Linked DNA regions of Paludibaculum fermentans. The protein of the gene in region 2 binds, or shares a complex with, the protein of the main gene of each other region. Links are inferred from orthologs where the notes say so. Each region holds a gene or a part of one and is shown on either strand. Other genes may lie near its edges. The genes, in order: accB, accD and IRI77_RS23730.

Evidence for each region.
Region 1: the proteins of accD (region 2) and accB are in contact, whole or in part, in a solved structure (PDB 8UXZ), measured with the Escherichia coli proteins. The link is inferred for Paludibaculum fermentans from one-to-one orthologs.
Region 3: the proteins of accD (region 2) and IRI77_RS23730 are in contact, whole or in part, in a solved structure (PDB 8UXZ), measured with the Escherichia coli proteins. The link is inferred for Paludibaculum fermentans from one-to-one orthologs.

What each region holds. Positions count from the first base shown.
Region 1 is NZ_CP063849.1:269,337-272,475, forward strand. Bases 3-2,988 are described here. They hold accB (acetyl-CoA carboxylase biotin carboxyl carrier protein), read right to left. Parts: upstream 1,752-2,988; coding sequence 1,254-1,751; downstream 3-1,253. Other genes in these bases: accC (acetyl-CoA carboxylase biotin carboxylase subunit), read right to left, coding at 3-1,238; IRI77_RS01025 (M24 family metallopeptidase), read right to left, coding at 1,748-2,842; IRI77_RS01030 (S9 family peptidase), read left to right, coding at 2,933-2,988. Outside these bases: more of accC, read right to left, coding at 1-2; more of IRI77_RS01030, read left to right, coding at 2,989-3,139. UniProt on the Escherichia coli protein: This protein is a component of the acetyl coenzyme A carboxylase complex; first, biotin carboxylase catalyzes the carboxylation of the carrier protein and then the transcarboxylase transfers the carboxyl group to form malonyl-CoA.
Region 2 is NZ_CP063849.1:7,622,229-7,625,330, forward strand. What follows is about bases 101-3,049. They hold accD (acetyl-CoA carboxylase, carboxyltransferase subunit beta), read right to left. Parts: upstream 2,031-3,049; coding sequence 1,170-2,030; downstream 101-1,169. Other genes in these bases: IRI77_RS30190 (N-acyl-D-amino-acid deacylase family protein), read right to left, coding at 101-1,159; IRI77_RS30200 (23S rRNA (pseudouridine(1915)-N(3))-methyltransferase RlmH), read left to right, coding at 2,112-2,531; IRI77_RS30205 (phosphomannomutase/phosphoglucomutase), read left to right, coding at 2,584-3,049. In the rest of the region: more of IRI77_RS30190, read right to left, coding at 1-100; more of IRI77_RS30205, read left to right, coding at 3,050-3,102.
Region 3 is NZ_CP063849.1:6,022,321-6,025,434, forward strand. The notes cover bases 12-2,972. They hold IRI77_RS23730 (acetyl-CoA carboxylase carboxyltransferase subunit alpha), read right to left. Parts: upstream 1,981-2,972; coding sequence 1,042-1,980; downstream 12-1,041. Other genes in these bases: IRI77_RS23720 (SprT-like family protein), read right to left, coding at 12-762; IRI77_RS23725 (hypothetical protein), read right to left, coding at 763-1,035; dnaE (DNA polymerase III subunit alpha), read right to left, coding at 1,994-2,972. In the rest of the region: more of IRI77_RS23720, read right to left, coding at 1-11; more of dnaE, read right to left, coding at 2,973-3,114. UniProt on the Escherichia coli protein: Component of the acetyl coenzyme A carboxylase (ACC) complex. First, biotin carboxylase catalyzes the carboxylation of biotin on its carrier protein (BCCP) and then the CO(2) group is transferred by the carboxyltransferase to acetyl-CoA to form malonyl-CoA.

The DNA.
Region 1 (3,139 bases), 7.4 Mb from region 2 along the record:
TCGATTACGAACATGTCGAGGGCCCGCTGCATGCGGGCGACCGATTCGGCCCGGTCGCGGCCGTGTGTGATGAGCTTGGCCACCAGCGAGTCGTAATACGGCGGGATGACCCCGTCGTTATAGGCGGCGGTATCCACGCGGACGCCGATGCCGCCCGGCAGGTTTAGCGCCTGGATGCGGCCAGGTGACGGCGTGAACGTGACCGGATGCTCGGCGTTGATCCGGCATTCGAGGGCATGGCCTCTAATCTCGATCGGGCCGCCCAGGATGTCGGAGAGCTTCTCGCCCTGGGCTACGCGGATCTGGGCCTTCACGAGGTCGATGCCCGTGACGAGCTCGGTCACCGGGTGCTCCACCTGGATTCGGGCGTTCACCTCGATGAAGTACAGACTGCCGGTCTCGTCCATCAAAAACTCGACTGTACCGGCGTTGGTGTAGCCGATGGCGGAAAGCGCCTTCTTCAGGGCCGCCGCCGTCTTTTTGCGAAGGGCAGGAGAGACCGCCGAGGAGGGCGCCTCCTCGATCAGCTTCTGGTGGCGGCGCTGGATGGAGCACTCGCGCTCGCCCAGCACTTCCACGTTGCCGTGTTCATCGGCGATGACCTGAAACTCGATGTGGCGCGGCTTCTCGATGAACTTCTCGCAATACATGTCGCCATTCGAGAAGGCGCCCTGTGCCTCATGCTGCGCCTGGGCCAGCAGGCCGGGCAGTTCCTCGGGCGTGCGGACGATGCGCATGCCGCGCCCGCCGCCTCCGGCCGAGGCCTTGAGAATGACGGGATAACCGATCTCGGCGGCAATGGCCAGAGCATGTTCGGGGCTTTCGATGACGCCTTCCGAGCCCGGCAGAATCGGGACGCCATGAGCCTTCATCTTCTCGCGGGCGATCTGCTTCAGGCCCATTGAGCGGGTGACGTCCGGTTCGGGGCCGATGAACTTCAGGCCCGATGCCTTGCAGACCTCGGCGAAGTCGGAGTTCTCGCTCAGGAATCCGTAACCGGGGTGGATGGCGTCAACGTTCGTGATTTCGGCTGCGCTGATGACGGACGGGATGTTCAGGTAGCTGAGCGCGCTCTTGGCTGGACCAATGCAGACGGCTTCGTCAGCAAAGCGGACGTGGAGCGAGTAGCGGTCGGCCTCGGAGTACACGGCCACCGTCTTGATGCCCATGTCCTTGCAGGCGCAGATCACGCGCAAGGCGATCTCTCCGCGGTTGGCGATCAGGACTTTCTGGATCATGAGGGGTGGTTCCCGTTAGTTGGGTTTCACCAGAAACAGAACTTCGCCGTACTCTACCGGTTGGCCATTCTCGACCAAACGCTTGACGATCGTGCCGGAAACTTCTGATTCAATCTCGTTCATCAACTTCATCGACTCGATGATGCAGAGCACCTTGCCGGGTTTGATGGAGTCGCCGACCTTGACGAAGTTATCGGCCCCGGGTGCGCCGGCGGCATAGAATGTGCCGACGATGGGCGATTTGATGGGTTCCAGGGTGGGGTCAGTGAGATCGGGCTCGCCAGGCGCGGCTTGGGCCAAGGGCGCGGCCACGGTCACCTGAGAGAGAGGAGTGGTGGAGTGCACGGGCGCCGGAGGTGCCTGCTGCGTCTGCTGCGGCACATGGATTTCCTGCGTGACGACACCCGCTGTGCGCTTGATCCAGACGCGGTTCTCGCCGCGCTGTACTTCCAGTTCCGCAACTCCCGTGGAGCAAACCGTATGGATCAGTTCACGAATCTCTTCAATGGTCATGATGCGAGTACCACAAATTCCTTTGTCGTCGGCGTGAGCACGTCAACGCCGGTCTCCGTCACCAGGACGGTATCTTCAATCCGTACGCCTCCGAAGTCCTGCACATAAACGCCGGGCTCGATGGTGATCACCATGCCAGGCTGAAGGACCGTCTCCACCTTGGCGCCGATCCTTGGATTCTCGTGAATTTCGAGACCCAGGCCGTGGCCGGTGGAGTGCGTAAAATATCGATCCAGCTTCCGCTTCTTCAACGCATCGCGGGCCGCCGCATCCACCTCGGCGCACGATGCGCCCGGCTTGACGGCGGCGATTGCCTGCAACTGCGCCTCCAGCACGGCCTCATACAAGCCGCGGATGCGGGCGCCCGGTTCGCCCAAGTGGACCACCCGAGTCATATCGCTCGCGTAGCCTTCCAGGCTTGCACCCATGTCTATCAATAGTACCTGATCGTTTTTGAGCTGTTCGGTGGTCGGCTGGGCGTGCGGCAAAGCGGAACGGGCTCCGCAGGCGACGATCGTCTCGAACGCCGGGCCTTCCGCGCCCAGGCGCCGCATGCGGTAGTCGAGTTCGGCGGCGACCTCCAACTCCGTCATGCCGGGCTTCACCTTTTTGAGGGTCTGCGCCAGGGCCTTCGAGTTGACCTGCACGGAGCGCCGGATGGTGTCGATTTCGGCCGCTGATTTGATGGCCCGCAGCGACTCCACCACGCCCTTGACGGGCCGTAGTTTCACGCCTTTGCCGATGATTTTTGCGACTTCCAGCCAGTCGGCGTGAGAGACCTTGTCGGACTCCAGCGCGATGCTGGTCAAGTTGCGCTTTTTGATCTCCGCGGCGACCTCGGGCCACAGCGGCCCACGCACGATGCGGACGGCGCAGTGGGCCTGCTGGCGCGCCTGGATGTCGTAGCGGGGGTCTGTGTAGAGGGTCGCTCCGCGGCCTGAAATCAATAAGATGGCGTTGCTGCCCGTAAAGCCGCTAAGGTAGCGGACATTCGGGAGATGAGTGATGACGGCGGCTGCCGCTTTCTGCTGATCCAGCAGGTGAAGCAGCTTGGCGCACCGGTCACGGCGGGAATCGGGAACACGAGTCAAACCTCTCAATTGTAACATTCACCTGCTGTTGTGTTTCACACCACAAAGGCGAGGTTGTGCCTGGCCGGGGGAAGCGCGCAGAATAGGCGAATGGCGCGTTTTGCCCTCCGCTTCTCCCGTCCTGCTGCTTTCGCTTTCCTGGTGATTGGTGCGCTTGCGCAAGCGGCCGATTTACCCAAGGTCCCTTCGATCGAGCAGTCGTTGAATTTCTCCGCCCCGGGTTCGGTGCGCATCTCTCCGGACGGCCAGATGGTGGTCTACACCGCGGGCTTTGCGAACTGGGAGGACAACGAGTTC
Region 2 (3,102 bases):
TCATCTGGGCTCCGCCGGCGGCCACCATTTCGAGGATGGTGTCGATCTGGTTGGCGACGGTGGGCTCCTGGCCGCGCAGTCTGGTGACGTCGACTATGTTTTTGCCTTCGAACTCGGGGTTGGGGGTGTAACGGGCGACGATGGCGTAGCTGTAGTCGGCGTGGCCGAGGTCCTTGATCATGCGCTCCATCTGCTCGGCGATCTCCTTGCGGGAGCCGGGCGTGGTGAGGCGTTCCTTGATTTTGGCCTGGCCGTCGGCGAGGGCCCAGGAGGGCAGGGTGATGCCGAGGTTGGTGGACGAGTGGTCGTAGGGGTACTGGTCGACGACGACGTCGACGCCCTTGCGGCGGTAGTCCTCGACCAGCGCGAGGGACTTGTCGCTCATGCCCCAGAGGCGCGGGGTGTCGATCTTGAAGTGGGAGAGCTGGACGCGCATGCCGGCTTCCTGGCCGACGCGGGCGGCCTCGTTGATGGCGTCGAGGATTTTGGCTCCTTCGTCGCGCATGTGGGAGGCGTAGACGCCCTGGTAGGATGCGGCGGCGCGGGCGAGGTCGACGACTTCGTCGCTGTTGGAATAGGTGCCGGGGATGTAGATGAGCCCGGTGGAGAAGCCGACGGCGCCTTCCTGCATGGCCTCGTGGATGAGCGCCTTCATCTTGGCGATCTCGTCGGGGGTGGCGGGACGGTTCTCGGTGCCCATCACCTGGCGGCGGACGGTGTTGTGTCCGATGAGGGAGGCGAGGTTGAGGCCGAGGCCTTTGGCTTCGAGGGACTGGAACCACTCGGCCATATTGACGACGGAGCCGCCGCAGTTGCCGGTGACGATGGTGGTGACGCCGTCCAGCAGGTAGTTATCGCCGCGCGGGACCTTTTCGACGGCGCCCTCGACATGCGTATGGACATCGATGAAGCCGGGGCTGACCAGGCGGTTGCGGGCGTCAATGACACGGGCGGCGGTGGCGGCGGGCAGGGCTCCGATGGCGGCGATGCGGCCATCCTTGATCGCGATGTCGGCGCGGAACCAGGGATTACCGGCGCCATCGAGCAGGCGGCCGTTGCGGATGAGCGTGTCGTACTGAGTGGGCGCTGCCGCGGGCTGGGCGTGCGCCAGCGCTGCGCTGAGCAGGAGGAGCGCGGGCAGTCTCCAGGATGGGTTCATGGATCGATTCTCAGGCGGCCAGCGGACCGCAGAAGAAGTCGAGCGAACGGGCGATGAAGGCACGGAGTTCGCTGCGCTTCACGACTGCGTCAAGGAAGCCGTGCTGAAGTACGAATTCGGAGCGCTGGAAGCCCGCGGGCAGCTTCTGGCGAATGGTCTGTTCGATGACACGCGGACCGGCAAAGCCGATCTGGGCGCCGGGTTCGGCGATATTGAGGTCGCCCAGCATGGCGAAACTGGCGGTGACGCCGCCGGTGGTGGGATCCGTCAGCAGGCTGATGTACGGGACCCTGGCTTCGTCCAGTTTCATCAGGGCGGAACTGATCTTGGCCATCTGCATCAGACTGATTGCGCCTTCCTGCATGCGGGCGCCGCCGGAGGCCGAGACGATGATGCAGGGCGACTTGTCGGCGATGGAGCGTTCGATCATGCGGGTCATCTTCTCGCCGACGACCGCGCCCATCGAGCCGCCGATGAATTTGAGTTCCATCGCGCAGACGTGGACCTGGCGGCCCTGGATCTTGCCGGTGGCCGAGATGACGGCATCCTTCATGCCGAGGCTCTTCTGCATGCCGGCCAGGCGCTCTTTGTACGGCTTGGAGTCGACGAATTCCAGCGGGTCGGCCGACATCATGCCGGCGTCGTGTTCCTGCCACTGGGCGCCGTCCAGCAGATAGTTCAGGCGTGTACGGGCATCAATGCGGAAGTGATGACCGCATTTCGAGCAGCACTGCAGGGTCTCTTCGAGGTCTTTGCGCCAGATGATCTGACGGCAGCCGTCACACTTGATCCACAACCCTTCGGTGCGGATGTGACGCTCTTCCTCGCTTTTGACAGCGGTGACTTTCTTCTGGAGTTTGAACCAGTCCATGGGTGGGCGCAGTCCGCCTCAAACCACCGTAACAAGTCGGGGCGGGTGTACTCAACTGCCATTCTCGGCGATACTGTCCCCTTGAAGCTGTATTTGTATTTCATCGGCAAGCCGCGGGACGTGCACTCGAACGGCATGGCGCAGGAGTTCGTGAAGCGGGCATCGCGGTATATGGCCTGTGAAATGAGAGAGATCCAGCCAGGAAGGTTCGATCTCTTCGCGCGCCATACGACGGCCCGCAAGGTGTTTCTGGATCCGGCGGGCAAGCCGATGGACTCGCAGGCTTTTTCCGCGCTGGTGGGCAAAGCGGAGTTGGAGGCGCGGGACGTGGTATTTCTGATAGGCGGGCACGATGGGCTGCCGCCGGAGTGGAAACCGAAGGCGGACCTGCTGCTGTCACTGTCCCAGATGACGATGCCTCACGAACTCGCCCGGGCCGTTCTGGCCGAACAGATTTACAGGGCGCTGACGATGTTGCGGGGGCATCCGTATCCACGCTGAAGTTTCTCGAAGTTATCGTTTAAGTACAATAAAAAGACAAGAGTTCTCCTTCATGCTGAAACAGACCATTTTTCGTGAGTACGACATCCGCGGCATCGCCGATGTGGAGATGCTGAGTCCGGATGTGATCGGCCTGGGCCGGGCCCTGGGGACTTTTCTGCTCCGCAATGGGGCGACCAGGATCAACGTCGGCCGGGATGTCCGCCTGAGCGGCCAGAGGTTGAAGGACGCGTTGGTGGAGGGACTGCTGAGCACCGGGTGCCAGGTGACGGATCTGGGCCAGGTGCCGACGCCGGTTCTTTACTATTCAGTGCATTACCTTGGCTCGGAGGCCGGGGTGATGATCACGGGTTCGCATAACCCTTCTGAATACAACGGTTTCAAGACGATGCTGGGGAAGGGCACGATCTACGGCGCCCAGATCCAGGAGGTCTACCGGATTCTGAGGGACGAGGATTTTATCGTCGGGCAGGGCACGCTGAACATGGCAGACGTGATCACCCCCTATGTGGAGGAGATTCCGCGGCAGTTCCAGTTCTCGCGGCGGGTGAAAGTGGTGTTCGACGCCGGC
Region 3 (3,114 bases), 1.6 Mb from region 2 along the record:
TAGAGACCCGATGGGCACGTAGAAGACGCGATAGCGCTTGCCGTCGGAAAACAGCTGTCCCGCCGCATCCTCCACCAGGACGGTGACGCGCTTGGTCACGCGATTCACGCGGCCTTTGTAGGTGCGGCCTTCGAAGGCGAAGCTGACCATGGAGCCCACACGGATGCCCGCTTCCGCAGCCTGCTCACGACGCGTGATGAGATTGTGCGTATGGGCCGTGTGGCGGAAGTGGCGGGCGGTGATGCCCTGGAATCGCGCGGCCGAGCAATCGCTCTCGCCCCAACAGAGCATCTCAATGAGGTGCACGAGTTCGTGTTCGAAGATGCGCTGCAAGCCCGCGAAGCGATTGGTGCATTCGATCCCGCAGACGGTGACGGAACGCGAGTCCTCTTCAAACGAGTCGAACAACATGTTCACCGCGACGGAGATCTCGTAGCTGACCGCGCCTGTGCGGCTGGTGAAACGAGTCGTCTTGCCGCCAGTCTTTGTCATGCGCGATGACAGCCGGAAGCTGAGACTTTGCCCTTCCAGGGCATTGCCGCACAGGCCCTCGAAGAAGAATCTGTCGTAGGCCTCAAAGAGCAGGTGCAGATCGCGCGGGTGTACAACAATGAAGTCCTCGCGATGCAGATGCCGGGACTGGGCCAGGACGTACTCCCGCACCTGCCGCAAGCGGTGCGCGACCAGATCGTCGGACCAGTGGAATAGCAGAACGTTCTCGGCGAGCAGACCGCGCGCCGGCGCTGGAGACGGAGACGCCATCTAGTCGAGCCAGCGCACGCTCACCGGCTCACCGTGCGTGCATTGTTGTGTTTCCGTCACGCCCGCGGCAATCAACGCGCAAGCTGTGTCCGTCGCGGTACGCAACGCCGCTTCCTTCGATTCTCCGGAGGCGACCTTGCACGAGTTGCGGCCCTGGTAGGTCATGCACACCTCGACACGGTTCTTGCGATTGCCCAGCATCAGGTAAGTCGTCACCCCAAGGAAGAGGAAGAAGGCGACCACGCCCATCAGGATAAATTTGCCCTTGTTCAAGCGTCGCTACTCCGTGAAGAAGCTGCCCATCTGCCGGAACTTCTGATACCGCTGTTCGATCAATTGGTCCGGACTCATCGGAGCCAGTTCGTCAATGGCCGCGACCAGCGTCTGGTGCAGATACTGCGCGGCTCGATCGTAGTCGTCCTGCGCGCCGCCAAGCGGCTCGGGGATAATGCCGTCGATCAGGCCCTGCCGCACCAGGTCGCTCGCCGTGATCTTCAAAGCAGCGGACGCCAGCGCACCCTTCGTGGAATCGCGATAGATGATGGCCGCGCAGCTTTCCGGAGAGATCACGCTGTAGACCGCGTTCTCCAGCATGAACACCTTGTTGCCCACACCCAGCGCCAGCGCGCCGCCGCTGCCGCCTTCGCCAATCACCACCACAATCAGCGGCGACTGCAGTCGGGTCATCTCCCGCAGATTATAGGCAATGGCCTCGGCCTGGCCGCGCTCTTCCGCGTCAATGCCCGGATAGGCCCCCGGAGTATCGAGGAAAGTAATGATCGGACGCCGGAACTTAGACGCCATCTCCATCGCGCGCATCGCCTTGCGGTAGCCTTCCGGCTTCGGCATGCCGAAATTGCGGATCAGCTTCTGCTTTGTGTCACGGCCCTTCTGCAGGCCGACCATCATTACCGGGTGGCCGCCGAGCATCGTGCCGAAGCCCGCGACAATGGCCGCATCTTCACCGTAGAATCGATCGCCGTGAATTTCCGTGAAGTCCGGCACGAGCCGGTTGATGTAGTCCAGCGAGTGCGGCCGTTTGGGATGGCGAGCAAGTTGGACACGCTGCCACGCCAGATTGACGCCTTGCTCACCGCGCAGCGCTTTCAGTTCGCCCTCGAGATCGGCGAGCTGTGCCTGCGCACCTGTGGAGGTGAGCTGGAGCTGCGAGATCTCGCGCTCGATATCGGCGATGCGTGCTTGCGAAGTATCGCTCATATAAAGATGCTTCCTACGAGGCTATCACTTCAAGCGCTTCCGGTCCGCAGATGCGCTCGATTTCGGCCTTGAACTCCTTATCCGGACGGATGCGCGCCGTGACATCAAGTGTCACTGCAAAGTCTCTCGGCTTCTCCAGCTTCAGCCGCACTGAGGTCTCGCCCGGCTTGGTCGTGAACAGCTTTTGCAACGCTTCGGCTTTCTCGTTGCCGGTTGCCGAAAGCCGCACACGGATGGAGACCAGCGAAGGGAAATTCACACGGGCCAACTCGAGCGGAATAATCTCCTGGATGTTCAGCTTGATCGTGCCGTCTTCCTCGGGCATCGCCTTGCCACGCACCAGCACCGCTTTGTCCTCTTCAATCTCTTTTTGAAGATGCTCGTAGCGGGTGGCGAAACACAACGCTTCCACCGAACCAGTCCAGTCCTCGAGCTGTGTGATGGCCCAAGGCTTCTGTTCCTTGTTGCGCCGCCTCTGCACGCTGCGCAGGATGCCGCAGACCGCGATTTCCATGCCTTTTTCGAGGCCCGCCAGATTCTCGGTGGTGTACGACGTGAGCTCCGTCACTTTCCACCGATACTCGTCCAGGGGGTGGCCGCTGACGTAGAAGCCGATGGTCTCTTTTTCGCCGCGCAGCTTCTCCGCCTGACTCCAGTCATTCAGCCTGGGCAGTGCGCGCGAAGAAGAGGGAGAGTCGTCTCCAATGAGCTCGCCGAACAAACCAGTCTGCCCGCTGAGCTTGTCCTTCTGGGCGCGCTGGCCGGATTCGATGCAGTCCTCGATGATCGCGAACAACTGCGAGCGGTAGCCTTTCAGACTGTCCATCGCTCCCGCTTTGATCAGGCTTTCCATCACGCGGCGATTCACCGCCGAGAGATCAACTCGTTCACAGAAGTCGTCCAGCGACTTGAAGACGCCGCCTTCGTTGCGAGCCTTCACAATGGCTTCCACCGCGCCCACGCCGACATTCTTCACTGCGCCCAAACCGAAGCGGATCTTGTCGCGGCCCACTGGCGTGAAGTTCAGGTCCGACTGGTTCACGTCGGGCTGCAGCACCTCAATGCCCAGAGAGCGGCATTCGTTGATGTACTTAACGACCTTATCGGTGTTGCCCGTTTCCGACGTTAGCAGCG